Regions from separate parts of the Dermatophilus sp. B7861-1 genome, predicted to be linked through region 3. Evidence: predicted binding sites of a transcription regulator. Region 3 holds the regulator's gene; each other region holds the start of a gene.
The links. The regulator HrcA, encoded in region 3, represses chaperone genes, less so after heat shock. The targets are predictions, from matches to a motif close to TTNGCACTCGNNNNNNNCGAGTGCNAA.

Region 1 (9,976 bases), 950 kb from region 3:
TTCTACTGAGTGGCTCCGCGGTTTGCAGGAGAATGAGCAGCCACGTCGCGCTACGTATATTCAGTTGCGGGCTTCGGTGATGGAGCGGTTGGGTACTAAGCGTTACGCCACAGCTTTGCCTGGTCCTGTCACTGTCGACATGCTCCGTTCTGCCCGGGCGTTGCTCGATTTCGGTATGGCTACGTGTTTGTTTGTTGGGTCTACTGAGCAAATCGGTGAGGTTGCTGCTCTTCACCACATCCCTATGCCTGATGCGGCGCAGATCATTGATGTTGCAAGCCCTGCTCCTGAGGTTGTGCGCTATTTGGCGGCTAAACGTGGTGTTGAGGAACAGGTGGCTGTCCGAGATTTGGCTGATCCGCTTACTTACTCCATGGTTTTGCTTGCGATGGAGGAAGTGCAGTCTGTGGTGGGTGACCGTATCGATACCGGTTCGGATTTGGTGCGTTTGGCTGACGAACTTATCGGTTTGTCTCCTGGAGTTACTTCGGTGGGGACCAGTACGTATCTTCTCGATAAGGAGTCCATCCAGATTTATGCTGGCCCTGCCTATGGGGAGAACGCCACGGTTGAGCAGATTGTGATTTCGGCTGAGCTGGCGGCTGATCGCGCTATTTCTTTGGGTATTTACCCGACGGTTACGTTCGTTTCTGAGGGGGATTGTTCTGCAGGAACTCTTGAGTTGATGACTCAGTGCCGGGACCTTCTTGTTACTCGACGTCCTGATTTGGCTGTTGCAGAGCCGATCCAGCTTAAAGAGTTCTTTGACCGTCCGCTTGAGGGGGGTGTGCGTTCTGGTGGTGGTTCTGTTGGTAATGCTTCGGTTCTTGTGTTCCATTCGACTCAGGCTCGAGAGCAAGCGCTGCGTGAGGCCCAACGGCATGTTGAGGGTAGCCGGGTTGGCCCGTTGCTGAATGGTTACGCCAAGCCATTTGCGGGATTGCCGCAGCGTGGTGGTGGCCCAGAGATCACGGACACGATCGGCTTAACGGCGGTTCTCACGGATCGCGCCTGAGCCGGTGTACCGGCGGGTGGAAATGAGTAGGTAGTGGATGCGTCGTTCTGTTCTAGGCGCCAGGATAGGACGATGCATTCTTCTGTGCCTTCGCTGCGTTCTGCGTGTGTGTCTTCTTGGCCAACTTTGGCGGAATTGCTTGATGCCTCGTGTGTGGTCCGTATTCCTATGAACACGCGTTTCCGTGGGGTGACTCATCGGGAGGCCATGCTTTTTCGAGGGCCTGCTGGCTGGGGGGAATGGTCGCCTTTTGTGGAGTATGGCCCGGCGGAGTCCTCACGGTGGTTGGCTGCGGCGATTGAGGCTGCCTGGTGCGGCTGGCCTGAACCGGTTCGTGAAGTTGTTCCGGTTAATGCCACGGTTCCAGCTGTGCCAGCTAGTCGAGTGCCGGACATTCTCGATCGTTATGACGGGTTCGCTGCAGTGAAGGTCAAGGTGGCTGAGCAGGGGCAGAGCCTAGCTGAGGATGTGGATAGGGTTGCAGCGGTCCGGGATTATGTTGGAGCGGATGTTCCGGTGCGTCTGGATGCTAACGCGGGTTGGGATGTGCGCACTGCGGTGGAGGCTATTGCTGTGTTGTCGCGGTACAGCCTTGAATATGTAGAGCAGCCTGTGGCTGAGGTGGATGATTTGGCGCGTCTTCGTCGCGCTCTTGTAACGGCGGGTTGCAGTGTGCGTATCGCTGCTGATGAGTCGATCCGTAAGGCGGAAGATCCTTTACGAGTTGCTCGTGCTGAGGCCGCTGATCTCATTGTGGTCAAGGTGGCGCCGTTGGGGGGTGTGCGCCGTGCTCTTGAGATTGCTGAGCAGGTGGGATTGCCGACTGTGGTGAGTAGTGCTTTGGATACTTCGGTTGGTATTGGGGCTGGGGTGGCGCTTGCGGCTGCGCTTCCAGAGCTTGAGTTTGCGTGTGGTTTAGGCACGGTTGCGTTGCTGGCTGGGGATGTATCGCGTAGTTCATTGGTGCCTAGAGGGGGTGTGCTTCCGGTGGGGTCTGTGGAGGTGGATTCAGGTTTGGTGGAGCAGTTTGAGGCGCCCGTGGAGCGGCTGCAGTGGTGGCATCAACGGCTGGGGAGCGCTTATCGCTATGTGTGTGATTCTCCAGGACTTTGAGGGGAGGGATTTCAGGTGGGTGAGGTTCCTGTAAATGTGAAGAGTGGCCTTTTCGAGAAAGTCAGATAATTTTTGTAAATATTTTTTTACAGAAAATCTGGTTATTGGGGCTACTTATTTGTGTCTTACGTCACTTTGAGTGCTTACGTCCTGATGGTAGCTGTGTTTTGGATGGGGTCTGCTGCTTACTGCTAGCTCTCCTGCCATCTCGAGTGAAAGTCACTGGAGATGGCATCGGAGGCCCCAATGTCCTAGGTGGGTTCTTGGGGGAGAACAGCTCAATAGTTTCAAGATTTCTTTGTCTTGGCCGATCCTTATCTCTTGTAGAGGTCAAGATTTCGGTGTGGTTATACGGAGTCCGTGCCGCTGCGTCCGCTGGTGATAACACTGGATAAATAAAAATATATGAGGGCGATCGACTGACTCCTCGATACCCGGTTGCCATTGCCCTCCATCTTCTTAGAGGAAAGGTCCGGTCGTGTCTATCGCTGATATCACCGCCAAGGTTCCGGCATTAGCTGAAATGCAGGAGACCCTTTACAAGCACCTCCACGAGAACCCTGAACTTTCTATGGTCGAGACTGAAACTCGTGCACTCATTGTGGGCAAGCTCACTGAGTACGGTTACGACGTCAAGGAAGTTGGCGGCGGCGTGGTGGGAGTCCTGGCGAATGGTCAGGGGCGCACCGTCTTGTTCCGTGCAGATATCGATGCTCTTCCCGTGCAGGAAGCAACCGGCCTTGACTACGCCTCAACAAAGGTCATGAAAGACCAAGACGGCATCGAACAGCCCGTTATGCACGCGTGCGGTCATGACATGCATGTCGTCGCTGGCCTTGGCGCTGCCCAGCTGCTTGCCGAGCATAAAGACACCTGGAGCGGTACATACATTGCCCTCTTCCAGCCTGCAGAAGAAACTGCTCAAGGCGCCCAATCTATGGTGAATGCCGGACTCATTGAAGCGATTCCAAAGCCCGATGTGTGTCTAGGGCAACATGTTTTGGCTTCCCCCGTAGCTGGCAAAGTAGCGGTCGCGTCCGGGCCGATCCTGTCAACCGCTGTGTCTGCCAAAGTTACTGTGTACGGAAAAGGCTCCCACGGATCAATGCCGCACTTGGGAGTTGACCCGGTCTTGCTGGCCTCCTCCATCGTTGTGCGTTTGCAGTCAGTGGTGGCCCGCGAGATTGCCCCCGGCGATTTCGGAGTCATCACCGTCGGTGCGCTACAGGCCGGACAAAAAGCCAACATCATTCCTGATCGTGCTGAGCTGCGGATCAACTTCCGTGCTTACTCCGAGGACATCCGGGACCAGCTCGTTGAGGCGATGGAACGCATCGTCAAAGCCGAATGCGAGGCTTCGCGCAGCCCCAAAGAACCAGAGTTTGAGTACTCCGACAGTTATCCGCTCACCGACAACGATGAACAGGCTGCCCTGACTGTCACCGAAGCTCTTCGTGAAGGACTGGGGGCCGAGCGTGTTGAGTACATGCTTCCCGTCACTGCTTCAGAAGATTTCAGCAATATTCCTCGCGCTTTCGACGTGCCCTACGTCTATTGGGGTTTCGGTGGATATACCGAAGGTTCCCCGGTTTATCCGAACCACAACCCGAGTTTCGCGCCAGCTATCCAACCGACGCTGACCACCGGCACTGAAGCTGCCGTTTCGGCGGTCCTTGGATTCCTCCGCAAAGCGTGATCTCCCCTCGGGTGGGTCATTACCTTCCCGTTCACCCAACCGGCGCCTTTCCCCGCGGCGTCTGAGAAAGAAGGTCCCCTAGATGAATGCCACTAACACCACCCCACCGGTGGGTTATCAAGGCACGGAAAAGCTCCTTTGGGGCATCGTGCTTGCTGTCATCACGTTTTGGTTGTTCGCTGGAACAGCTGGCACGGTGGCTCCGGCCATCATGGCTGACGTTAATGCTGGCGGAGTCCAACACGTCGATGCATCAGCGATGAACTTGGCAGTGAGTATCACTGCCCTGTTCTCTGGCCTGTTTATTGTCCTTATGGGGGGAACGGCCGACAAAGTTGGCCGAGTCAAGATCACCCAGGTCGGAATCATTGCGGGCATCATTGGGTCTGCGCTGCTGCTGTTTGCTGCAGGGCCTGCTGCGTTGCCATTGCTCCTGGTGGGGCGTGCCATCCAGGGATTCTCTGCAGCTTGCATCATGCCTGCCTCGATGGCGCTTGTGAAGTCTTACTGGGATGGCCCGGCACGACAACGTGCAGTATCGATGTGGTCTATCGGTAGCTGGGGTGGTTCTGGTCTTGCTGCTCTTTTCGGTGGGTTTGTTGTTCAGTACGTTGGTTGGCGCGGCATTTTTGCTGCCTCGATTGTTATTTCAGTGATCGCGTTCGTCATGATCTTGGGGACTCCCGAAAACAAGGTCGCTCACACTGGCCAGCGAGCCGCGTTCGACATCGTGGGTCTTCTCTTGTTCATCGTCGGCACGTTGTCGCTCATGATCGTGCTGCTTTTCGGTAAGAAGCTCGGTTGGGGTAGCCCCACAGTCCTTGGTTTGGCAGTTCTTGCTCTTCTGGCCTGGGGGACATTCGTTTTCGTTGAGCGTGGCAAAGCTAACCCGTTCATTGATTTCGCGCTTTTCAAGAACACGACTTTCACTGGGGCCACCCTCAGTAACTTCTTGCTTAACGCCACTATTGGCATGCTCATTGTCAGCCAACAGCTCATTCAGCTCGCTGGCCGTAAAGCCGACGGGACGGCATACACCGCGTGGGATGCGGGCCTGCTCACCATTGGTTACGGCGTTTTCATCATCGCGTTCATCCGTGTCGGTGAGAAGCTGCTGCAACGGTTCGGTCCCCGCAAACCGATGCTGTGGGGAACTTTCATCGTCATCGCAGCATGCTTGCTTCTGATGATGACGCACGTACTCATTGGCCAGTACGTGATTATGGCGATCATTGCTTACTGCCTTTTCGGCTTCGGTCTGGCGTTCTACGCCACGCCATCGACTGACGCTGCTCTCTCGAACCTCCCGGCAGCGCAAGCTGGTTCAGGAGCCGGTATCTACAAAATGGCTTCCAGCCTCGGTGGCGCTATTGGCGCGGCAGTTTCTCTGGCAGTTTTCACTGCGATGACGAGCGTGCCTGCAGACATCGTTGGCCACGTCCTCCACATGCAGGGACGTGCCGGCAATATGAGCTTGCGTCAAGCTGGCATGATCGCTCTGGGCGTTAACCTTGTCTTCCTTCTTTTGGCAATCATTTCGATTGTTATGACTGTTCCTAAGGGAATTGGCAGGAAAGATCAGAGCCAACCAGAAGGCAGTGCCGCTCCGGCACCACAGCCCACACTGGATGAGGAGAAAGCGGCTGTTTTAGGGCGTCTTTCTGAACTTCCGCTCTCCAGTCTTAAGGATCTTGAAGGACGTGCCTACAAGAAGTAGGGGCTGCTTCAGTCCAACTAGGTGGTCGCTCGTCTAGTGAAGAGGGGAGTGGTCACCTAGTTTTTTTATTTTGTCTGGTTGCCCCTGCCGGGGTTTGTTATTGAGTGGTGGTGCAGTCGCGTTCGACGATCAGGAAAGCTGGGCTGTCCGCGACACTGGTCAAGATGCCGATGGTTTCAGGGCCGTGCCCATCGAGTTTGAGTTCGCGGCGGAATGTTTCGGGGGTGATGCGTCCTCCGCGTCGTTTGAGAGTGAGTCGTCCGCTGCCGCGTTTGCGTAGCCAGGCTCGGACGTGTTTGGGGTTGGGTTTCATGGCGGCGATGACGGTGTATCGGGTGGCCCAAGGCAGTTCGGTGCGGTTGGGTGAGGCGACGTAGCCGACGTGAGGGGCTAGCTCGGTTCCGTCGACGGCGGTGGTGAGGGCGCCGGTGAGGTCGGCGGCGATGATGGCTTTGTCGGGTTCGTAGAGGTGTGTTCCTTCGCTGGGGAGTGTGGTGGCGTAGGAGTGGGTGGTGGGTGTGTCGTTTTGATGAATGTGGATGGGTGGGTGGTTGCCCAAGATGGTGGCGGTTCGGCCGGGTTGTTCGGCCAGGGGGCCCCACCAGATGGCGCATTCGAGGACATCGCCGTGCAGGGAGGTCCATTCGGCTTGGGTTCCGGCAGGGATTCGGTTGCGGGGGAATGCGGGGGAGAGTTTGGCACCGGTGGCTGGGATCTGAGCGGCGACGGATTCGACGAAAGACCACGGCGGGCTGATGGTGTCGAGGTTGTGCAGGCGGGTGGCTTTGCCGCTGGAGGTGCTGTGGGTGGTGTCGCGGCGGGCTGGATCGAGCCAAATGCCGGTGTGGGTGGTGTCAGTGGGTAGGGGGGTGTCTTCGGCGAGGCCTGTGTGTGCTTCGGCGTGGGGGAAGTGGCGCAGGTTGAGGGCGGCTAGGGCTGCGGTGGCGGGGTCTGCGTCGATGGCGGTGACAGCGATGCCCAGGCTGGCGAAGGTCATGGCGTCGGAGCCGATGCCGCAGCCGAGGTCGTGGATGTGGTGGATGTTGGCGCGTACGTAGCGGTGTGCGTGGTGTGCGGCGATTTCTAGGCGGGTGGCTTGTTCGAGGGCGTCGGGGGTGAAGAGCATGCCGTCGGCGAATTCGCCGAATTTGTCGGCTGCTTTGGCGCGTAGGCGGGATTGGGTGAGTGCGGCGGCGATGAGGTCGGCGGGGTAGCCGGCGTTGCGTAGTTCGGTGTTGAGGGCGGTGGCGTGGTTTTCGTCGTATGGGGGGAGGGCGGCCAGCAGGCTCCATCCTTGGGGTGAGGCGAGTTGGTGCACTGTGGCGAGGTCCATGTGCTCATCTTCTCGTGTTGTGTTGGGTTGGGCGATTTATGCACGTCGGGTTAGGGGTGGGGAATTATTTCTGGCACTCGAGTTGACCGAGTGCCAGACCAGGCCTAAATTCAGAGTTAGCACTCGTGATGTTCAAGTGCCAGCTTTGCGAGGGTGTGTGAGGTTCGCCGGTGGCGGTCCGGAGCAGCTCGCGGGTTGGCGTGCATACGCGGGTACGGCGACCGGGGCTTGCGAGTTCGACCCCCGCGACGGCGTTCGCGCACCCGGCCTCCGACAATCATCGAACTTGCCCGCACTGGGTGTGGGCCCGATCGGAAGGTCGAGAACATGTCGGTTTCTCTTAAGCCGCTCGAAGACCGCATCGTCGTCAAGTCCAGCGAGGCGGAGCAGACCACGGCTTCCGGCCTGGTTATTCCGGACACCGCTAAAGAAAAGCCCCAGGAGGGCGAGGTCCTGGCTGTGGGCCCGGGCCGTTGGAACGAGAAGGGTGACGCTCGTCTTCCCCTCGACGTCAAGGTTGGTGACAAGGTCATCTACAGCAAGTACGGCGGCACCGAGATCAAGGTTGGTGGCGAGGAGTACTTGATCCTGTCGGCCCGCGACATTCTGGCCGTCGTCGCCTGATCCAGCGCAGTTCCGAGCACGGCGCGGGCCCATCGAGGCTCGCGTCGTGATCGCTATCCGCTTCCCGGTGTGGGGGCGGAGTATCTCGTCGTAGCAGCGCAAAGGTAAGGATTCTCATGGCTAAGACTCTTGAATTCAGTGACTCCGCGCGTAAAGCGTTGGAGCGGGGTGTGAACGCTCTTGCGGACACGGTCAAGGTCACGTTGGGCCCCAAGGGCCGCAATGTGGTTCTGGACAAGTCGTGGGGCGCTCCCACGATTACGAACGACGGTGTGACGATCGCTCGCGAGATTGAGCTGGAGGACTCGTACGAGAACCTCGGTGCTCAGCTGGCCAAAGAGGTCGCCACCAAGACGAACGACATCGCTGGTGATGGCACCACGACCGCAACGGTTTTGGCGCAGGCGATGGTGAACGAGGGCCTGCGTAACGTGGCTGCCGGTGCTGGCCCGGCTGCGTTGAAGCGCGGTATGGACAAGGCTGTGGCAGCGGTGAACGACCGTTTGCTCTCCAACGCCCGTGAGGTTGCTGGTAAGGACGAGGTTGCTCAGGTTGCTTCCTTGTCTGCTCAGGACACCGAGATCGGTGGCCTGATCGGTGAGGCTTTCGACAAGGTCGGTAAAGACGGCGTGATCACGGTGGAGGAGTCGCAGACTTCTTCCACGGGCCTTGAGTTCACCGAAGGTATGCAGTTCGACAAGGGCTACCTTTCCCCGTACTTCGTGACGGACACCGAAAACATGGAGGCCGTCCTGGAGGACGCCTACGTGTTGATTAACAGCGGCAAAATCTCTTCGGTGCAGGATTTGCTTCCGGTTCTGGAGAAAATCGCCCAGTCCAAGAAGCCGCTGCTCATCATCGCCGAGGACGTTGAGGGCGAAGCCCTGTCTACGCTGGTTGTTAACCGCATGCGCGAGATCCTGAAGGTCATTGCGGTTAAGGCCCCCGGTTTCGGTGACCGTCGTAAGGCAATGCTGCAGGACATCGCTACTTTGACGGGCGCGACTGTCATCAGCGAAGAGGTTGGTCTGCGTTTGGACCAGGCCGAGTTGGACATGCTCGGTACTGCTCGCCGTGTCGTTTCCACCAAGGACAACACCACCATCGTTGATGGTGGCGGCGCACAGGAGGAGGTTGATGCTCGCGTTGCCCAGATCAAGGGCGAAATCGAGCACACGGACTCTGACTGGGACCGCGAGAAGCTGCAGGAACGCCTGGCCAAGCTTGCTGGTGGCGTCTGCGTGATCCGCGTCGGTGCATACACCGAGGTGGAGATGAAGGAAAAGAAGCACCGCATCGAAGACGCGATCGCCGCAACTCGCGCTGCGATCGAGGAGGGCATTGTCGCCGGTGGTGGCACGGCTCTGCTGCACGCTTCTGTTGCCATCGATGAGCTGGGTCTGACCGGTGACGAGGCCACTGGCGCGAACATCGTGAAGAAGGCCACGGCTGAGCCGCTGCGCTGGATCGCTGAGAACGCAGGTCTGCAGGGCTACGTCGCTGTGGCGAAGGTCTCCGAACTTCCGCTCGGCCAGGGCCTGAACGCTGCGACAGGCGAGTACGGCGAACTCATCGGCAACGGCATCATCGACCCGGTGAAGGTTTCCCGCTCGGCGCTGCGTAACGCCGCATCGATTGCTTCCATGGTTCTGACCACTGACACGCTCGTGGTGGAGAAGAAGGAAGAAGAGCCCGAGACCCACGGTCACGGCCACGGACACGGCCACTGAGTGACCTGAACAGCTAGTTGTGAAGCTGGCTAGTTAAAAAGGTGGCGGCCCCGCACCAGTGATGGTGCGGGGCCGCCCTTGTGTGGTTGTGCATCTAAAGCACGAGGAATACAGCGCTTGCGAGGACGAACCCAACGACTGATTGGATGGTTTGTTGCAGGGTCCAGGTGCGCAGTGTTGTTGCAACGTCCATGTTTAGCAGTCGCCCAACGAGCCAGAAACCGGAGTCGTTGACGTGGCTACCGAAAACGGATCCGCTGGCTGTGGCGAGAGCGATAGCGACAACTTCTCCGGGGCTGTAATTAGCTGCGGCAACGGAGGGCGCCAAGAGCCCAGCGGTAGTGATGAGAGCGACGGTTGCTGATCCTTGGGCGATGCGCATAGCTACGGAGATGAGATATGCCGCGATGATGAGGGGCAGGCCGAGGTTGGTCAGGGATTGGGACAAAGCTGCCCCGATCCCCGATTCGCGTAGGACGCCACCGAACATTCCGCCTGCACCGGTGATGAGAACGACTGAGCAGATAGGCCCTAGTGCGGAGTCGAGGAGTTTTTCTAAGGCGGTGCCATCGTTGCCGCGGCGGTGGCCCAGCAGGATCAGCGCGGTCAGTACGGAGATGAGTAGTGCGACGGGGGAGGAGCCCAGCGTGGTGAGGATGGGGTACCAGGCTGCTTTTTTGTCAACGAATCCGGCTGCGCGCAGATAGTCCAGTCCGGTGTTCATGAAGATGAGCAGCATCGGCAGCAG
Region 2 (9,976 bases), 710 kb from region 3:
ATGACCTCGAACTCAACGAAGACTCACACGAAGTACGTCGCGGAACCCGCGTCGTAGACGTCTCACCCACCGAGTTCAAACTGCTCCGTTACCTCCTCATGAACCCCAACCGCGTTCTGTCCAAACAGCAAATCCTTGACCACGTTTGGGACTACGACTTCCGCGGGGAAGCAGGGATCGTCGAGTCATACATTTCCTATCTGCGCCGCAAAATCGACACGGAGGAACCGCACCTGATCCACACACGCCGCGGCGTTGGATACGTGCTGCGATTGCCTCCCGAATCAGCATGATCGGGGTGCCACGCCCGCGCATCTCATCCGCGGCCGTGGGCCGGGTGACCGGCCGACTTCACGAAAAGTCGCTCACCTGGCGGCTCCTCGCCGTCCTCGTCGTACTCCTCGTCGTGGCACTCACTCTCACAAGCCTGGCGACCAGCGCAATCATGCGCCGCTATCTCGTAGACCGCACCGTCGAGGAGCTCCGCACGGCAGCCGCACCTGTGGCTGAACGCGTGCTCCCCCAATACATGAATCGCAAAAACGACATTGACGTACCTAGCACCTACGTCGTGTCGTTTATGAACACGGCGGGACGTCCTGTAGCGACCCTGGTCCCTTCCGGCATTGACGCTGAATCCGTCCCCGACATGCCCCGCCTGACCACCCGCGACGCCCGCGTCAGCTCCGCCGAACCGTTCATCCTTTCCTCGCCCAACGCATCCAGCCCTGCCTGGATCGTCGTTGCTGGACAAATGAGCAACGCCTCAGGCACCTACGCGGTGGCTACCTCCCTGGCCGGTGTGGAACAAGCCATCAACAAAACCATCGCAGCATCCTTTACCGTCAGCATGCTGCTCGTTTTAGGCTGCGTTTTCATCGGCTGGATAGGGTTCCGGCGCGCTTTCCGGCCGCTACGCACCATCGAAGACACCGCCGCCGCAATCGCGGCAGGCGATCTATCACGCCGCGTCCCTGAAACACGCGCACACGACGAAGTACAAAGCCTTTCCCGCTCCATCAACGCGATGCTCGCTCAAATCGAGGAGTCCTTCCGTATCCGCGAAGCTGGCGAACAGCGCATGCGACGTTTCGTCACCGACGCATCTCACGAACTGCGCACTCCCCTTGCAACAGTCCGCGGCTATGCAGAGCTTTATCGCCAAGGCGCTGCCTCTTCTCCTGAGCAAACAGCAGCCGCCATGAGCCGCATCGAAAATGAAGCCACACGTATGGCCGGACTCGTCGACGATCTGCTCACCCTCGCCAGACTCGACAACGCCCGCCCCATGAACATGAGCGTCGTTGATCTCACCGTTCTGTCTGCTGACGCCGTACAAGATGCCCGAGCACGCGACCGCGAACGCGAAATCCGTCTCCTGTCCATCGATGACGGTGACCTCGTGCCCACCGAAGTTGTTGGAGATGAAGCACGCCTGCGCCAGGTTGTCACCAACCTCGTCGCTAACGCCCTTTCCCACACTCCTGCAGGAAGCCCCATCGAAGTAGCCGTTGGAATACATCAACAACGAGCTCGCGTTGAAGTACGCGACCACGGACCAGGCATCGAACCCGAAGTCGCCAGCAAAGTTTTCGAACGCTTCTACCGCAATGACCCTGCCCGAGGCCGTAAACCCAGCGGCGGATACGGCCTCGGACTGGCTATCGTCGCCGGACTCATTGAAGCCCATGGAGGACGCGTCGGTGTAGCACCAACCCCTGGTGGAGGAGCTACTTTCGTCTTTGAGCTTCCTACTGCAGCTAATAGCAACACAAAGGCAGAGCCCCCAGCCTCACAAACTGAAACACCTGCCACACGGGCTCGACGCCCTGTACGTCGACTCCTCACACCACGACGCCACAACACTGGAGGAACGGATGGCTAACGAACCCACCAACGCCCCCGGTCAGGAAGGGCCCAGTACCGGGCCAAACCAGGCTCCGGGAACCACGTGGCACGGCTCCGACGCCTCGTCAGCGCCGTGGAAAATGGGCGCAACCAAAAACTGGGACGCACCCGGCGCTGACCCAAACCAAAGCGACGACACAGCAGAGAAAAAAGATGACGCCGCCACCAACCGAGCTAAAAAGCGCCGCGCAACCCTCTTCATCAGTATCGGCGCCGTGGTGCTCGTCGCCGCCTTGGCAGGACTAGCCCCCACTTACCTCAGCGGACGCAACACCGCCGACAACACCAAAAACCCTCCTGCTCAAAGCGATCAATTCCATGCCCAACCCGGACCGATCCAGCAAGCTTCCGGCTCTGCACCCGACTGGACCGCAACCGCCGAAGCCGTCGCCCCCAGTGTCGTTTCCATCACCGTCAACGCGTATCAAGGAAACGCTCAAGGCTCAGGAGTGATCCTGGACAAAGAGGGCCACGTGGTCACCAACCACCACGTCGTGGCTGACGCCGTCAACGGACGCGGACAGATTTTCATCACCCTCAACGACAAACGCACTCACAAAGCAACCGTCGTCGGCTCGGACCCCAGCACCGACCTAGCAACCCTCAAAATGGTCGACGTCCCCTCCGACGTACGCCCCATCACCCTCGGAGATTCTGACCAACTCAAAGTCGGTGTGCCAGTCATGGCCGTCGGTAACCCACTAGGTCTGTCCGGCACCGTCACCGAAGGCATCATCAGTGCCCTGGATCGCCCACTCATTACCAGCGGCAAACCTAACTACGCTGAGGCCACTATCTCTGAAGATGTCATCACCAACGCCATTCAGACATCTGCAGCCATCAACCCTGGTAACTCCGGAGGCGCACTTGTCAACGCATCCGGCCAGCTCATCGGCATTAACTCTTCTATCGCTCAAACTCAACAAGGTGGCGGAAACATCGGCATCGGCTTCGCCATCCCGGTTAATGCCATGAAAAACATCGCTTCCCAACTCATCAAAAACGGCCACGTTCAGCACGCTTTCGTAGGAATCAGCAGCCAGACCGGAAACGTCCCCGAAGGAGAAGCTCAGCGCGCCGCGGCTCTTGTTGCTGAAGTCACACCTAATAGCCCTGCAGCCGAAGCTGGCATCCGCCGCGGCGACGCTATCGTCGCACTCAACAACGACCCGATTGACGGCAAAGAAGCTCTCGTCGCACAAGTGCGCGACCACCGAGCAGGCGAACAAGTAACCCTGACCATCGTGCGCGGAAAACAACGCCAAGACGTTCAGGTCACTCTCGGTAGCCGCCCGCAAGACACAGAGGACAACGGGTAAGACACCTCACATTTAAAGGCCGGAAGCCCTAAAACGCGGGCTTCCGGCCTTTTCTATGCCTTAGCAGCCACCCACCCGCGGGTAGGGTTCGATCCGTCGCAAAGACACAACCAGCAACACCAAGGACACTCACCACACCACTAGCTCTTTTCACACAGAAAGTCCCCTTCCCGATGACCTCCCCATCCGCTTCACCCACGAGCGCCATCTCTAACCGGTGGATCATTCTCGCCGGTGGCATTCTCGTTCAGCTTGCTCTCGGAGCTATCTACGCCTGGAGCACATTCGGTAAAGCTCTTCAAGCTGGGCCATCTGCTATGCACCTGTCTGCAGTGCAGGCAGCGCTTCCTTTCGAGTTGGCGCTCGGAATGATCTTCATCGGCACCTTCGTTGGCGGGCGCATCCAAGACGCCCGCGGCCCCCGCATCGTCGCTGTGGTGGGCGTTGTTCTCTACGCCATTGGGATCATCATCAGCTCATTCGCGACCACCCCCGGTGACCTATGGCTCCTTCTGGTCGGATACGGTCTCATTTCTGGGCTTGGCCTGGGCATGGCATATATCGTCCCTATCGCTCTACTGCAGAAATGGTTCCCTGATAAGGCCGGTCTTATCACTGGTTTAGCTGTTGCTGGGTTCGGTTTTGGTGCTGTTATCACCTCACCGGTGGCGCAAATGCTCATCGAGAGTGATCCGGTTCATCCCACAGCGCCTTTCCTACCTCTGGGGATTGCTTATCTGATTTTTGGTGTCTTGGGGTCGCTAACTTTCGTTAACCCTCCCAGCGGATGGCGTCCTGCTGGAATGCCTGCTCCAAGTAACGAAAGCACGAACTCCACTGCACGTGATTTCACCGTTAAAGAGGCGCTCTCTACACCCCAGTGGTATCTACTGACACTTATCTTGACTTTGTCGACCACTGCAGGAATCACGTTGGTTTCAGGTGCGGCCGCAGCAGCAGCAAACATTGCCGGTTACAGTGCCGCCGCAGCAGCAGCCCTGGTTGGAATCATGGGGCTTTTCAATGGGGCTGGCCGCATTCTTTGGGCTGCGCTGTCAGACCGTGTGGGCAAGATGAACGCTTTTGTCGGCATTCTCGCGCTGCAGGGAATTTGTTTGATTCTGATGCCTCACCTGGGCACTTCAGCAGCTGCTTTCGCCGTGTTGGCTGCCATTATCTACACCTGCTACGGCGGTGGTTTCGGAGCTATGCCCTCTACTGCAGGTAAGTTCTTCGGCCTCACGCACAGCGGCAGTATTTACGGGCTCATGCTTGTCGCGTGGTCTTTGGGCGGAGTCGGTGGCCCGTTGCTTTCTTCGGCACTCATCGGTGGTGACGCGGAGAAAAACTACATGCTCGGCTACACCGTCATCGGTGTGATCGCTCTTGTCGGTGCGGTAATTCCTTTCGTCACCAAGCCACCGAAAGTGCATGCGAACAGCACCTTTTAATGTGTCCGTGACATGGCTGGGGCCCATACCTACAAGGTATGGGCCCCAGCCATGTCACTTGGGTCTAGCGCGGGGCTAAGACCTCACGACACGATTGGGTTGGTGGGATCAGAAGCCCATGCCGCCCATGCCATCCATGTCAGGCGCGCCAGCGGCCGGGGCTGCCTTCTCCGGCTTGTCGGCCACGACTGCCTCTGTGGTGAGGAAGAGCGCAGCGATGGATGCTGCGTTCGACAGTGCGGAACGGGTGACCTTGGCCGGGTCGATGATGCCCTCAGCAAGCAGGTCAACGTACTCACCGGAAGCGGCATTCAAGCCCTGGCCTGCAGGAAGGTTGCGCACCTTCTCCACAACAACGCCGCCTTCAAGGCCAGCGTTGACAGCGATCTGCTTCAAGGGAGCCTCGGCAGCAACACGGACGATGTTCGCACCCGTGGCTTCATCGCCTTCCAAAGAAAGCTTGCCGAACGCGGCGTCGGTGGCCTGCAGGAGCGCCACGCCACCACCAGCGACGATACCTTCTTCGACAGCAGCCTTGGCGTTACGCACAGCGTCTTCGATGCGGTGCTTGCGTTCCTTGAGCTCAACCTCGGTAGCGGCGCCAGCCTTGATGACAGCCACGCCACCGGCGAGCTTGGCAAGACGCTCCTGCAGCTTCTCGCGGTCGTAGTCAGAGTCGGAGTTCTCGATCTCAGCGCGGATCTGCTTCACGCGGCCAGCGATCTGGTCTGCGTCGCCGCCACCTTCAACGATGGTGGTTTCGTCTTTGGTGATGACGACCTTGCGCGCACGGCCAAGCTGGTCAAGCTCGGTGTTTTCGAGCTTGAGGCCAACCTCTTCGGAGATGACCTGACCGCCGGTGAGAATGGCGATGTCGGAGAGCATGGCCTTACGGCGGTCCCCGAAGCCGGGAGCCTTGACTGCCACGACGTTGATGATGCCGCGGATCTTGTTCAGCACCAGGGTGGCGAGTGCTTCACCCTCGACGTCTTCAGCGACGATGAGCAGCGGCTTGCCTGCGCCCTTGGCCTTCTCCAGAACCGGGATGAGGTCCTTGATGGAGCCGATCTTGCTGTTGACGATGAGCACGTAAGCGTCCTCTAGGACAGCCTCCATGCGCTCGGTGTCTGTGACGAAGTAGGCAGAGATGTAACCCTTGTCGAAGCGCATACCCTCGGTGAGCTCGAGCTCGAGCCCGAAGGTGTTGGACTCCTCAACAGTGATGACGCCTTCTTTGCCGACCTTGTCCATGGCTTCGGCGATCATCTCACCGATCTGGGCGTCAGCTGCGGAGATGGACGCGGTAGCAGCGATCTGCTCCTTGGTCTCGATCTCCTTGGCCATCGCGAGCAGTTCCTCGGAGACAGCGGCCGTGGCCTTCTCGATACCGCGCTTGAGGGCCATTGGGTTGGCGCCAGCAGCGACGTTGCGCAGGCCTTCCTTCACGAGAGCCTGAGCGAGGACAGTAGCGGTCGTGGTGCCGTCACCAGCAACGTCGTCGGTCTTCTTGGCGACCTCTTTGACGAGCTCTGCACCAATCTTCTCGTACGGGTCTTCGAGTTCGATCTCCTTAGCGATGGATACACCATCGTTAGTGATCGTGGGGGCACCCCACTTCTTCTCGAGGACAACGTTGCGGCCCTTAGGTCCGAGAGTGACCTTGACTGCGTCAGCGAGCTGGTTCATGCCCCGCTCGAGTCCGCGGCGCGCTTCTTCGTCGTAGGAAATGATCTTGGCCATGTTCGGTGGTTCCTCCCACACGAGCGGTTCTGAGTGGACCGGGCGGCGCCCGCGACGGACGACTCTTACCTTCTCTGACGCCGTTTCGTAAGAGAAGGGCCTGAGCCTCACCGAGCCGGTCCTTCGTTCATTCCCCTCTGCACCGTCGGGCGACTCTGGGAGCCACCGCTGTGCGGAGCTCTTATCACTCGGACGATGAGAGTGCTAACTCCATGATTAGCACTCGACCCCTGCGAGTGCAAACGGTGAACGTCGATAAAAAAACGCGCCGCCAGCCTTAACTAGCGACTCCACCGCCGCTCATCCCTCACCCCAACACCAAGCGCACACCCAGCCCAATCATGAGCACACCGATAGCAACGTCAATCATCTGCCACAAGCGCCGATTATGGGCATAGCGCCCCAGCATCTGAGCCCCGTAGCCCAACACAGCAAACCAAAAAACGCTCGCCACAATCGCACCTACCCCGAACAGCCACTTACCCTCGGCCCCATGGGCGTTAGCAATAGAGCCCAACATGAGAATGTCCAAGTACGCGTGCGGGTTGAGCCAGCAGATAGCCATCGTGGTCCACACCATTGCCATCGCCCCCCGAGCGCCCTCATTAGCAGCAACCAAGCCACTAGAAGCACGCGCTGCCAACAGAGAACGCACACCGAACGCCACCAAATATGCGGCCCCCAGCCAGGTAACCACCGTCACCAACCCCGGGGTACTGCTCACCAAAGCACCAACCCCAGCCACTCCCGCAGCAATAAGCAGCGAGTCAGACACCATGCAAATAACCGTCACAAGCGTGACGTGACGACGCGTCAGTCCAGTACGCAACAAGAAAGCGTTCTGGGCTCCAATAGGCAAGATGAGAGCAAGGCCAGTGAAGAAACCAGTAAGAGCAAGCGGCATGAACCCAAGGTATGCAGCAGGTGAGATAAAGAAAAACAAGTTTTTCTTCAGAAACTTTAGAGTTACTTCATGAGGCTCGACCTGGACCGACTCAACACACTCATTGCCATCCTCGAAGAAGGCGCATTTGACGCCGCCGCACACACGCTCGGCATCACCCCCTCAGCTGTCAGCCAGCGCATCCGAGCCCTGGAATCCGACGTCGGCCACATCCTCATCATCCGATCCACCCCATGCACCGCCACCCCCGCCGGGCACGTACTCGTCCGCCTCGCCCGCCAAATGCGCCTGCTCGAAGCCGAAGCACTCGCCACACTCCACGAAGACACCGGCAAACCCACCGAACTATCACTAGCCGTCAACGCCGACTCCCTCGCCACCTGGCTCATCCCAGCCATGCACGACATCGCCCACCTGGACATACTTCTGCACCTAACCATCGCCAACGAAGAAGTGACCTCCGAACTCCTACGCACCGGCGATGCCCTCGGCGCAGTCACCAGCGACCCCACCCCCGTCCAAGGCTGCTCTACCACCCCCCTAGGAGCCATGCGCTACATCCCCGTAGCCACCCCAACCATCGTTGAACGCCACACCACACGAAACGGCTTCGACTGGAACTCAGCACCATCCATCCGCTACGACGCCGACGACCGCCTCCAAATACGCGTCATCGAAAGCCAAGGAATCACCCCCACCACCCGCCACCACGCTCACGTCATCCCTTCAGCCGAAGGATTCGCTGCCGCCATACGAGCCGGACTCGGTTGGGGAGTCCTGCCCGCAGCCCTGCTTGACGACGACATCGAACGCGGCCACCTCATCCAACTACCCGCCCACAACCAAGACGTCCCACTCTACTGGCAACGACGCCGCATAACCTCCGGCATCCTCGACAGCATCGGCGCCATCCTCGAACGCACAGCCGCACAACACCTGATCCCCCTCACCACAACCACCCCTCTCTCAGGCCGCCAAGGACGCCTACCGCCCTTATCCCCCTCCGGCTCATAACCGCCTCAACACGCTCAACTCACCAAACGCCGCACCGCACGAGAACGCGCCCGCCCCTGCCTCATCCGCTGCAACCGCTTGACCAAAACAGGGTCAAACTCCATCGCTGCCGGCAAATCCACGACAGCATTCAGCCACTGGTAATACCGCGTCGGCGTCACACCAAAAACTGCACGCATCTCCTGCTCTTTCCCCCCCAAACCCACCGCTCCTGACCAGCGACGCTCAAATATCAACAACTCCCGCTGCGCCGAGGACAGCCCCTCCACCACCGGCACAACAGAGTCAACCTCACCGTCAAAACACTCTTCATCACGCGTTCCATCGCAACGTTCATCCATGCCCAGCACGATGCCCAAAGATCCCCTCCTTCGCGAAACCGTGGGCCTACCCGACCCCCGGCACGAGCGCTCACTCTGGCAGCCCCCACCGACAAAGTCACCCCACCAGCCACCCCCAAAACCAAAGCCACAAACACCCCCACACACGTCGATAGGGTGAAACCGTGTCCGCACCAAAACCTCTCACCGAGCTCGTCCACCCCACCTGGGCCAATGCCCTCGCGCCCGTCGCAGACGAAGTCACCCGAATGGGCACCTTTTTGCGCGAAGAACTCGCCGCCGGACACACCTACTTACCTGCCGGAAAACACATCCTCCGCGCCTTCGAACGACCACTGCATGACACCCGCGTCCTCATCGTGGGACAAGACCCCTACCCCACCCCCGGACACGCCATCGGCCTATCCTTCTCCGTTGCCCCCGACGTACATCCCATCCCCAGAAGCCTCACCAACATCTACAAAGAACTCAGCGAAGACCTCAACATCCCCACCCCACGCAACGGCGATCTCACCCCCTGGGCAGACCGAGGCGTCATGCTCCTCAACCGCGTCCTGACCGTGCGTCCCGGCGCCCCCGCCAGCCACCGCGGCAGAGGCTGGGAAATCATTACCGAAACCGCGATACGTGCCCTCGCCGCCTCTCACACACACGGACAACCACTAGTCGCCATACTGTGGGGACGCGACGCACGCAACCTCGCGCCCCTCCTAGGCAACATCCCCCGCGTCGAAAGCGCCCACCCCTCCCCCTTATCGGCACGACACGGATTCTTCGGATCACGCCCCTTCTCCCGCACCAACGCGCTCCTCGCCCACCAAGGAGCACACCCCATCGACTGGTCCCTCACCTAAACACCCCACCTATTCGCCAGCTGCCACCGCCGCTGTCAAATCCTCAAGAAACGCATCCACATGCCCCACAGACGTGTCCCAACTCGTCATCAACCGCACCACACCAGCCTGCCTGTCCCAATCACTGAAACCCCACCGACGACGTAGCCGCACATTCACCAACCGCGGCAAAACCGCAAACACAGTATTCGCCTCCACCGGATGCACAAGACGAACCCCAGGAATCCCCCCAAGCCCCTGCGCCAAACGCGACGCAGCATCATTGGCAGCAACGGCGTTACGCACCCACAAATCCCCGCCATACAAAGCCAACAACTGAGCCGACATAAACCGCATCTTTGCCCCGAGCTGCCCCGTGAACTTACGCGTGAACTTCACACTCTGCGAAATCACCGGATCAAGCACCACCAGCGCCTCGACCCCCACAAGACCACTGTTCGTGCCA
Region 3 (9,976 bases):
TTGAGGCAACTATCGTCGCAGCCAAGGATGCGGGTTTGGTTACCAGCCTTGACCTGATTTACGGCACGCCGGGGGAGAGCCTGGCGGATTGGCAGGTGTCGCTGCATGCGGCGATCGCCCTGGAACCGGATCACATTTCTGCTTATGGACTGGTGATCGAAGAGGGCACTGCGATGGGGACGGCATTGCGCCGCGGTGCAGTTGCCCCGACCGATGATGACGATGAGGCAGCTAAATATGAGATGGCAGACCGGGTGCTCGCTGCTGCTGGGTACCGCTGGTATGAGGTGAGCAACTGGGCCCGTAATGAGGTGGGGCGCGGTCGCCACAACGAGGGCTACTGGCATGATGGGCACTGGTGGGGAGTGGGGCCAGGAGCGCACAGCCATATTGGTGGTGTGCGGTGGTGGAATGTTAAATACCCGGCCGCGTATGCAGCTGCGTTAGAGGAGGGTCGTTCGCCGGCTGCGGCGCGCGAGGTGCTGGATGAAGAAGCCCGTGTTACCGAAAAAATCATGCTTGGTATTCGCCTGGCTGAAGGGTTGCCGCTGTCGGTGCTGGATTCTGGGTTCACTGCTGGGCCGCAGGTGGCTAGGCAGTTGTCTCAGGAGGGGCTGCTGCGTGGGGATGCGTTAGCTGATGCTGAGCCCAGGGCAGTGCTCACTGACCGGGGGCGTTTGCTAGCCGACTTGGTTTTGCGGCGGATGCTTGGTTATTAGTGCAGGTGTTTTAAGAAGCGTGTGTGGCGCCCCACCCGAAGCAGGGTAGGGCGCCACACACGCTTCTAGGTAGTCAGGCTTTTGTGTTTTCGGCTTCGGTGCGTTGGATGAGTGCAACAACCTCGGTGCGCACGACTTTACGCATGGCGTTGGTGGGTAGCTCTTCGACGGAAACGAACCTGCGCGGGACTTTGTAGGCAGCTAGGTGCTGTTTGGCCCAAGCTCGGAGTTCTTCGTTGCTGGGCAGTTCTCCCTCGGGAACGATCGCGGCGACGACGTCTTCGCCACGTCGTGTGCCTGGGATCCCGACGACGGAGATGTCTCGGATACGAGGGTGGCGTCGCAGCGCATCCTCGACTTCAAGCGGAGAAACGTTGAAGCCGCCAGTGATGATGATGTCTTTGAGCCGGCCGGTGAGAACGATGAATCCGTCGGTGACGCGTGCGAGGTCGCCGGTGCGGAACCAGTCGTCAATGAAGGCTTCAGCGGTTTCTAGTGGTTTGTTGAGGTAGCCGGAGAACACTTGTGGCCCGCGGACGATCAGCTCGCCTTCTTCGCCTTCGAGGACGTCATTCTGTGGGTTTTTGGGATCAACGATCCGCACATCGGTGTCGGGGAAGGGGATGCCAATACTTCCTGCGCGGCGTCGAGAATCGAGGGGGTTGCCGACTATCACAGGTGAAGTTTCGGTCAGTCCGTATCCTTCAATGAGCATCCCGCCGGTGGTTTTTTCCCACTTCGCGACGAACTCTGGTGGCAGTGACATGGCGCCGCACAACGTGGTGCGCAGTGACTGCAAGCGCACGTGGCGTTCTTTGGCTTTTGTCAGGAAGGCATCCAGCAGTGGGGGCACCCCTACGAGAAAGGTTGCTGGGCGTCGTTTCATAGCTGCGACCATCAGGCTCGGGTCGGGGCTAGGAAGGGTGACAACAGTGGCGCCTGCGCACAAACCAGCGAAAGAGCCCAGCGTGAGACCGAACGCGTGGAACATGGGTAACACAGACAGGAACGTTTCGGTTCCCAAGGCTAGTCCGGTCCACTCCAATCCCTGCTTGCAGTTAGCTAGCAGGTTGGCGTGAGTCAAAGGAACGCCTTTAGGGCGTCCGGTGGTGCCTGAGGTGTACATGATCACGGCGGTGGCATCTGAGGCGGGGTAGCTGTGCGTGGAGGGCAACGCTCCATGCCGGAACAACGATTCCCAGGAGGCGCATCCGCGCATGAGTCCGCCGGCAGTTAACTGCGAGCGCATGTTGCGGGTCTTTGCCAGAGGTAGGCGTAGGGCTAGGCGTTTAGGTAGGGGCAGGGAGCGGGTGATGTCGACCCCGAAGATGTGTTCAACGCCGGTGCGTTGACGTAGCGGCATGACGGCGGGCAGGGAGTTGTCCCAGGCGACGACGACGCGGGCGCCGTGGTCGAGGAACATGGGTTCGAGTTCGTCGGTGGGGTAGAGGGGGTTGTGTTGCACAACGGCCAGGCCGATGCGTTGGGCTGCCAGGGTGGCGATGATGTTTTCGGGGCAGTTGGGTAGCAAGATGGCGATGCGTTCGCCGCTGCGCAGGCCGAGTTTAAGTAGGCCCGCGGCTACGCGGGAGACGTGTTCGCTGAGTTTTTCGTAGGTGAGCGCGGTGCCCATGAAGTCGATGCAGACGCGTTCGGGAAGTTTGGCCGCGGTGGCTTCGATTTTGGCGGGAATGGAGGTGTCCCAGTAGGTGAGGTGTCTGGCGACGGTGCCGGACTCTAAGGAGTCGGTGGCGAGTTGCTTTCCGATCATGTAGGCCTCCAGGTTTGCACTCGGGTACCGACTGAAGCTGCGGCTACGTAACCGTAACCTGTATGGTTACGTAGGGCGCGGCTTTGTTAGGAGCCGGGGCCTGAGGGTTTCAGTTTTCGGTGTCGGTTGGGGCGGTCACGAAGTCGATGAGTTCTTCTACTCGTCCAAGGAATTGCGGTTCGAGATCCTCGTAATTGCGTACCGTAGCCAGGATTGCTTGCCAGCCGCGGGCGATGTCGGCTTGGTCACTGTTGGGCAGACCTAGAGCTGCCAGGATTCCGCGTTTCCAGTCGGTGCCGCGTTCGATGGTGGGCCATGCGCGCAGACCGACACGAGTGGGTTTGACTGATTGCCATACGTCGACGAATGGGTGGCCGACGATGTGGACATGGTTGGCCCAGGGCTGGAGGGTGCGGGCTTTTTCTACGAGTCGGTATTCCTTGCTGCCGGGGACGAGGTGGTCCACGAGGATGCCTAGGCGTCGCTGCGCGGTGGGGGCGAAGTCGGTGATGATGCCGTTGAGGTCGTCGATTCCGCCGACGTATTCAACGACGACTCCTTCGACGCGTAGGTCATCTCCCCACACTTTTTCGACCAGTTCGGCGTCGTGTCGTCCTTCGACGAAGATGCGCGAGCCCAGCGCAACGCGGGCGCGAGCTTGAGCGACGGCGCGGCTGCCGCTAGCTGTGTATGTGCGGCTGCGTTCAGGGGTACTGCGGGGGGCGGTGAGAGTGACGGGTGAGCCATCGATGAGGAATCCTGGACCAAGGGGGAAAGCTTTGATGCGGCCTCGGCGGTCTTCTAGGTCTACGACCTGCATGCCGCCTGCTTTTTGTACCCGTGTGATAGCTCCGACCCAGCCGGAGGCTACTTCTTCGACGACTAGACCAATTTCTGCGGGTGTCTGTATGGATCTTCCTCGCGGGGGAGTGTGTTTGTGCGCGAGGATGTCACCGGAATATCGTCCCCGGCCCGCGGCGGCGGGGGCGGAAGGTTTGTGGGGGGAACGGGTTCGGGGGAATTCGCGCACGCGACCATCGTAGGGGCGCACCGAGTTGGCACTCGACCGATCAGAGTGCCAACATCAAAGGGAATCATTGATTGGCGGCCCCGCCCACACGACGGTTACCCGTTGGACTGTTTCAGGAGGTGAGTGGATGAACACCGATCGCAGGTTGACGGTCTTGTCAGCCATCATCGAGGACTATGTGGCCACCTCCGAACCGGTCGGCAGCAAATCCCTTCTCGATCGACACGCCCTGGGCGTGTCGGCTGCAACTATCCGTAACGACATGGCAGTTCTAGAAGAGCAAGGCCTCATTGCCGCGCCCCACACCAGCGCAGGGCGTATCCCCACCGATGCGGGATACCGCCTCTTCGTAGATCGTCTAGCCCAGACCCGTTCGCTTTCCTCGGCGCAAAAAAACGCTATCGCCGGATTCCTGGAAGGTGCCGTGGACCTGGATGACGTAGTGGAACGCACGACACGCCTTCTCGCCTCTTTGACCCGCCAGGTCGCGGCCATGCAGTACCCCTCGCTCACTCGCTCTCGCGTCCAGCACATCGAACTCCTACCCCTAGGAGTCGAGCGCGTCATGCTCGTGCTCATCCTCGACTCTGGCCGCGTCGAGCAGCGACGCATCGACCTGCCCGAGGACATCGACCACACCTGGAACGCAGAAAACCTCAGCCATCTACGAGACCGCATCAACGCTGCCTCGGTCGGCTGCCTCCTGCCGGAAGCAGCCGTGGCGCTGCGTGCACACTTTGAAGAAAACATCGGTCCCGAACACACCCTGGTCGAGGTGCTGCTACGTGTCCTTAATGAGGCACTCGTCGAAGAGAGCGAAGAACGTGTGCTTCTGGTCGGGACAGGAAACCTTGCCCGCTTCGGAACAGACTTTCCTTTAAGCGTAGGCCCCGTTCTCGAAGCGCTCGAAGAACACATGGTGCTACTGCGGCTCTTCGGATCCCTCGCCGAAGGCGCCCCCGCTGGCGCGGTGGGCGTCAGCATTGGCCAAGAAAATCCACACGAAGGACTCGCATCAACATCCGTGGTCGGCACGGGATACGGCGTCGGTACCGATACTCTCGGAGGACTGGCTGTCATCGGCCCTACCCGCATGGATTACCCGGGCACCATGGCTGCGGTCCGCGCGGTCGCCAACTATGTCTCACGAATGCTCGGGTCATGAGACCCGAACCCTCTTCCCACGCCACCGTGCACAGAGGACACAAACATGGCGAGAACGCCACAAGCGCTCGCCCCAGCGACGTGAAAACCGATATGTCCCCCAGGACAAGAAGGGCTGATTGGTGAACGACTACTACGCCGACCTCGGGGTCGAGCGCGGAGCCTCCGACGAAGAAATTAAGAAGGCCTACCGGCGCAAAGCACGCAAACTTCACCCAGACGTCAACCCTGGCCCCGACGCTGAAGAACAGTTCAAAAAAATCAGCCAGGCCTACGACGTCCTCGGCGACCCAAGCAAACGCAAAGCCTACGATGCTGGCGCCGACCCCTACGCCTCCGGCGGCGACGGCTACGCAGGCAACTTCAGCTTCAGCGACATCATGGACGCCTTCTTCGGCGGCGCCACCGGCGCCACCCGCGGGCCACGCTCGCGAGTGCAACGCGGCCAAGACGCTCTCGTCCGCCTCGACATTGACCTCGCCACTGCCGTGTTCGGCGGCGAGCAAGAAATCGTCGTCGACACAGCCGAAAAATGCGGCACCTGCCACGGCGAAGGAACCGCCAACGGCACCAAACCCGTCATCTGTGACGCCTGTGGCGGAGCCGGCGAAGTGCAGCAAGTACAACGCTCCTTCCTCGGCCAAGTGATGACCAGCCGCCCCTGCACCAAATGCCAGGGATACGGAACACTCATCACCAACCCCTGCTTCGAATGCTCCGGCGAAGGACGAGTACGCACCCGCCGCACCCTGAACCTCAAAGTCCCCGCAGGCGTCGACACCGGCACCCGTATCCAGCTCTCCGGTCAAGGCGAAGTCGGCATCGGTGGCGGCCCCGCAGCAGACCTATACATCGAAATCGCTGTGCGCGCCCACCCCACCTTCCGCCGCCGCAACGACGATCTACACTGCCAGCTCCACGTACCCATGACAGCCGCAGCCCTGGGAACCACCATTTCCCTAGAAACCCTGGACGGCAACCTCGACGTACGAATCGAACCAGGAACCCAAAGCGGAGACGTACAAACTCTGCGCGGCTACGGCGTCACCCACCTGCGTGGCCAAGGGCGCGGCGACCTACTCATCCAAACAATCGTCGACACCCCCACCCGCCTAGACGCCGAACAAACCGACCTGCTCTGGCGCCTAGCAGCACTGCGCGGAGAAGAACAGCCCCAAGGAAAAGTCGGAGCCATCCAAGAAAACCACGGCCTCTTCGGCAAACTCCGAGACGCGTTCCGCGGTAAATGACCCACCTGTTCTGCCCTCTGCATCCACCCGATGCAGAGGGCAGAACACTGCTTGAGAGGAAACCGACATGACCGCGGCGATGTACCGACTCCCCACCGGATCCCTCACCCACACCGCCCCCGGAGACACCCTCACCCTGACCGGAGACGAAAAACACCACGCCGTCACCGTCAAACGCACCACGGCAGGAGAAACCATTCTCCTGGCAGACGGATCAGGCCTAGTCGCCCACGCCGAAGTCACCACCATCACCGACACCGAACTATCCGCCCGCGTCACCACCATCAACAACGACAGCTACCCAGGCCCCCGCTTCATCCTCATCCAAGCGCTCGCCAAAGGTGACCGGGACCTCCAAGCGATTGAAGCCGCCACCGAGCTAGGCGTCGACGAAATCATTCCGTGGCAATCACGCCGCGCCATCGTCCAGTGGAAAGGCCCACGAGCCGAAAAAGCACTGCGCAAATGGCAATCCCAAGTAGAAGCCGCCGCTAAACAAAGCCGACGCCCACATGCCCCCACCGTGCAACCCCACATAAGCAGCACCAGTAACCACCTCGGCAACATCGTCCGCCACGCCGACCTTGCCCTGGTTCTGCACGAAGAAGCAACCACCCCCATCACCACCATCAACCTGCCAACCAGCGGAAACATTGCCCTGTTCGTTGGCCCAGAGGGCGGCATCAGCCCCGAAGAAATCGACATCCTCACTGATGCCGGAGCCACCCCAGTCCACATGGGACGCTATGTTCTACGCGCATCCAGCGCCGGACCAGCGGCCATCGCTGCACTCTCGTGCCAACAACGCTGGAACACCCCACCAACCATGTGACCCACCCCGAGCACACAACCAACCAGAAAGACCCCACCCGGTGCCACGCATCCCACTATCCCTGGTTGACTTCTGCACCATCGGCGCCGCCGAACGCCCAGCAGATGCCATCGCCCGGTCCGTCACCATCGCCCGCACCGCAGAAACACTCGGATACCACCGCATCTGGTACGCCGAACATCACAACTTCCACAGCATCGCCTCCTCAGCACCAGCAGTGCTGATCGCGCACATCGCCGCCCACACCAACCACATCCGCCTAGGGGCCGGGGGCATCATGCTGCCCAACCACACCCCATACACAATCGCTGAACAATTCGGCACCCTGGCCGAAATACACCCCGGACGCATCGACCTGGGCCTAGGCCGCGCCCCCGGAACCGACCCACTCACCCTGCAAGCACTGCGCCGCGATCCACGAGCAGCCGACAACTTCCCCAACGACGTACAAGAACTCATCGGATTCCTCAGCGACACCACCCCCACCCACGGCGTAAAAGCCATCCCTGGCCACGGGACACACGTACCCCTATACATCCTCGGCTCCTCCCTATTCGGTGCCGAACTAGCCGCCGCGCTGGGGCTGCCCTTCGCATTCGCCTCCCACTTCGCGCCCGCAGCACTCACCGATGCGCTCCACACGTACCGAACCCAGTTCCGCCCCAGCGCCACCACACCTCACCCCTACGTGATCGTCGCAGTCAATGCCACCGCCGCCGACACCTCCACCCAAGCCCACACCATCGCCCACCACGCAATAGGCAGACAAGCAGCCGCGATGGCCTTCAAAACCCGCGACATCACCCCTGAACAGATCAACGCCGCCATGAACAGCCCACTAGGGCAGCGCGCACAAACCATGATGTCCATCCATGCCATCGGCACCGGCGAACACGTCGCCGAATACCTCACCGATCTTGCGACCCGTGTCACCGCCGACGAACTCATAGTGGCAACACGGGCCAGCAACACCGAGACTTACCTACGATCCCTGGAAATCCTCGCCTCCGCGTGGAGACTAGAACCCCCAGAAAACCTGCCGGGCTAGACCGTCACCGCAATCTTTCCGCACACATCACCAGCATCCAGACGCGCAAACGCATCCCGCACATCCTCCAACGGCACTACCGCATCCACAACAGGGCGCACCCCAGTGGCCTCCATCATCGACAACAACCCACGCAACTCAGCAGGAGTGCAGCCCGTAGAACCAATCACCGACAACTGGCGGTAAAAAATGTGCGTCATCAACGCAGGCGAAGGATCCCCGCTCGTGTTGCCACACGTCACGATCGTCCCGCCTGCCTCCACAGACATCACAGAGTGCTTCCACGTCGCAGCACCCACCGTATCCACCACCACATCGACCCGCTCAGGCAAACGCGCACCACTTTCAAACACCCCATGAGCCCCCAGCGACGCCGCGAACTCACGCTTGTGCGTAGTACGCCCCGTGGCATACACCTTGCAGCCAGCTGCCACCGCTAAAGCAATCGCCGCTGAAGACACACCTCCAGAAGACCCCTGCACCAAAACCCGCTGCCCCGGGCGAAGACGCGCTCGCGTGAAAAGCATCCGATAAGCCGTTCCCCACGCCACCGCCAACACACCGGCCTGTTCGAAAGACAACCAGTCAGGCTTATCGATGAGATTTTCCGAAGGGACAGCGACCTTCTGGGCAAGCCCACCGTCAACACGTTCAGACAAAATATGGCGCTGCGGATCCATCGTCACGTCACCGCCACCGGCATCAGCATCACCCATCACCGGGGCCAGAAGAACTTCCCGTCCCTGCGAGGTGACACCAGCAGCCTCACAGCCCAGAGTCATTGGCACCCGATCAGCAGGATGGCCCACCCCACGCAACGTCCACAGGTCATGCGGATTGACCGAACTTGCACGCACATCAACGCTCACCCACCCAGGACGAGGTTCAGGGGCAGGAACATCAACTATTTCCAAACCATCGAGAGGAGATTCAGGATTCTGGGACATCACTCGTGCTGCTCGCATATACCCCACTGTGCACCCCCAAAGCCGCTACGTCCTGTGCATGAGGTAAGTAGTGGCGAACGCCTCGTTGACTTCAAATGCGTAGACTTGCAGGCACGATGAGCGATCAACCACCTATCGATGACTACCCAAGCGATGCAGGAGCAGACACGGCTCAGCCAAGCTCGGCACGCCTCGACACAGCCCTCGAAGCCATCCCCTCTGGCCACGAGCACAACCCGGACAGCCACAAACTTGCCATAGTGGTGCCCGAAAATCTTTCAATGGCAGCTCTGCTCGGTGCCCACGACACAGTTCTACGTGCTATCGAACGAGCCTTCCCTCACGTTGACATTTACGTTCGCGGCAACGAACTGACTGCCGAGGGCAGCAACGACGAACTCGCCATCCTAGAAAAACTCATCAACGAACTCCTCCACATCCTCCACGCCGGAAGACACCTGGACAAAGACGCCGTTGAGCGCTCCGTGCGCATGCTGCGCGAAAACACCAAAGAACGCCCCGCCGACGTCCTGACCACCAACATCATCTCCAGTCGCGGCACCACCATCCGCCCCAAAACACTGGGCCAAAAACGCTACGTCGACGCCATCGACACCCACACCGTCAACTTCGGTATCGGCCCGGCAGGAACCGGCAAAACCTACCTCGCCATGGCCAAAGCAGTGCAAGCGCTGCAAGCCAAACAAGTCAACCGCATCATCCTCACCCGACCAGCGGTCGAAGCAGGCGAAAAACTCGGCTTCCTCCCCGGCACCCTCACCGACAAAATCGACCCCTACCTGCGCCCGCTCTACGACGCACTCCACGACATGGTTGACCCTGACTCCATCCCACGACTCATGGCCACCGGAACCATCGAAGTCGCACCACTAGCATTCATGCGCGGGCGCACCATCAACGACGCCTTCATCATTCTCGACGAGGCGCAAAACACCACCCCAGAACAGATGAAGATGTTCCTCACCCGCCTCGGATTTGGCAGCAAGATCGTTGTCACTGGCGACATCACCCAAGTCGACCTACCCGGCGGAACCCAATCTGGCCTGCGTGTGGTCCACAACATCCTGGCCAATATCGAAGACATCCACTTCTCCTACCTCACCGCCGAAGATGTCGTCCGACACCGGCTCGTCGGAGAAATCGTCGAAGCCTACGGTCGCTGGGACGCCACCCACCAACAACCCCAGACACGCC

Region 1: groES (co-chaperone GroES) is a predicted target of HrcA. The motif match lies at 6,945-6,971, and genes of this name have one in related genera.
Region 2: groL (chaperonin GroEL) is a predicted target of HrcA. The motif match lies at 6,600-6,626, and genes of this name have one in related genera.

The regions. Positions count from the first base shown of each region.
Region 1 covers NZ_CM180082.1:2,353,834-2,363,809, reverse strand. Annotated here, with positions in the region: gene AC2T9U_RS10370 (phosphate acyltransferase) at 1-1,015, shown strand, start outside; gene AC2T9U_RS10365 (o-succinylbenzoate synthase) at 1,088-2,128, shown strand; gene AC2T9U_RS10360 (amidohydrolase) at 2,607-3,824, shown strand; gene AC2T9U_RS10355 (MFS transporter) at 3,907-5,541, shown strand; gene AC2T9U_RS10350 (THUMP-like domain-containing protein) at 5,639-6,874, opposite strand; gene groES (co-chaperone GroES) at 7,202-7,498, shown strand; gene groL (chaperonin GroEL) at 7,615-9,228, shown strand; gene AC2T9U_RS10335 (GntP family permease) at 9,323-9,976, opposite strand, start outside.
Region 2 covers NZ_CM180082.1:2,108,426-2,118,401, forward strand. Annotated here, with positions in the region: gene AC2T9U_RS09305 (response regulator transcription factor) at 1-293, shown strand, start outside; gene AC2T9U_RS09310 (sensor histidine kinase) at 338-1,885, shown strand; gene AC2T9U_RS09315 (trypsin-like peptidase domain-containing protein) at 1,878-3,227, shown strand; gene AC2T9U_RS09320 (L-lactate MFS transporter) at 3,401-4,678, shown strand; gene groL (chaperonin GroEL) at 4,787-6,418, opposite strand; gene AC2T9U_RS09330 (LysE/ArgO family amino acid transporter) at 6,726-7,322, opposite strand; gene AC2T9U_RS09335 (LysR family transcriptional regulator ArgP) at 7,392-8,336, shown strand; gene AC2T9U_RS09340 (DUF3263 domain-containing protein) at 8,351-8,677, opposite strand; gene AC2T9U_RS09345 (uracil-DNA glycosylase) at 8,842-9,531, shown strand; gene AC2T9U_RS09350 (threonine aldolase family protein) at 9,541-9,976, opposite strand, start outside.
Region 3 covers NZ_CM180082.1:1,402,657-1,412,632, reverse strand. Annotated here, with positions in the region: gene hemW (radical SAM family heme chaperone HemW) at 1-719, shown strand, start outside; gene AC2T9U_RS06300 (AMP-binding protein) at 793-2,490, opposite strand; gene AC2T9U_RS06295 (DUF3097 family protein) at 2,600-3,439, opposite strand; gene hrcA (heat-inducible transcriptional repressor HrcA) at 3,648-4,685, shown strand; gene dnaJ (molecular chaperone DnaJ) at 4,807-5,934, shown strand; gene AC2T9U_RS06280 (16S rRNA (uracil(1498)-N(3))-methyltransferase) at 6,002-6,766, shown strand; gene AC2T9U_RS06275 (LLM class flavin-dependent oxidoreductase) at 6,807-7,814, shown strand; gene AC2T9U_RS06270 (zinc-binding dehydrogenase) at 7,811-8,779, opposite strand; gene AC2T9U_RS06265 (PhoH family protein) at 8,878-9,976, shown strand, end outside.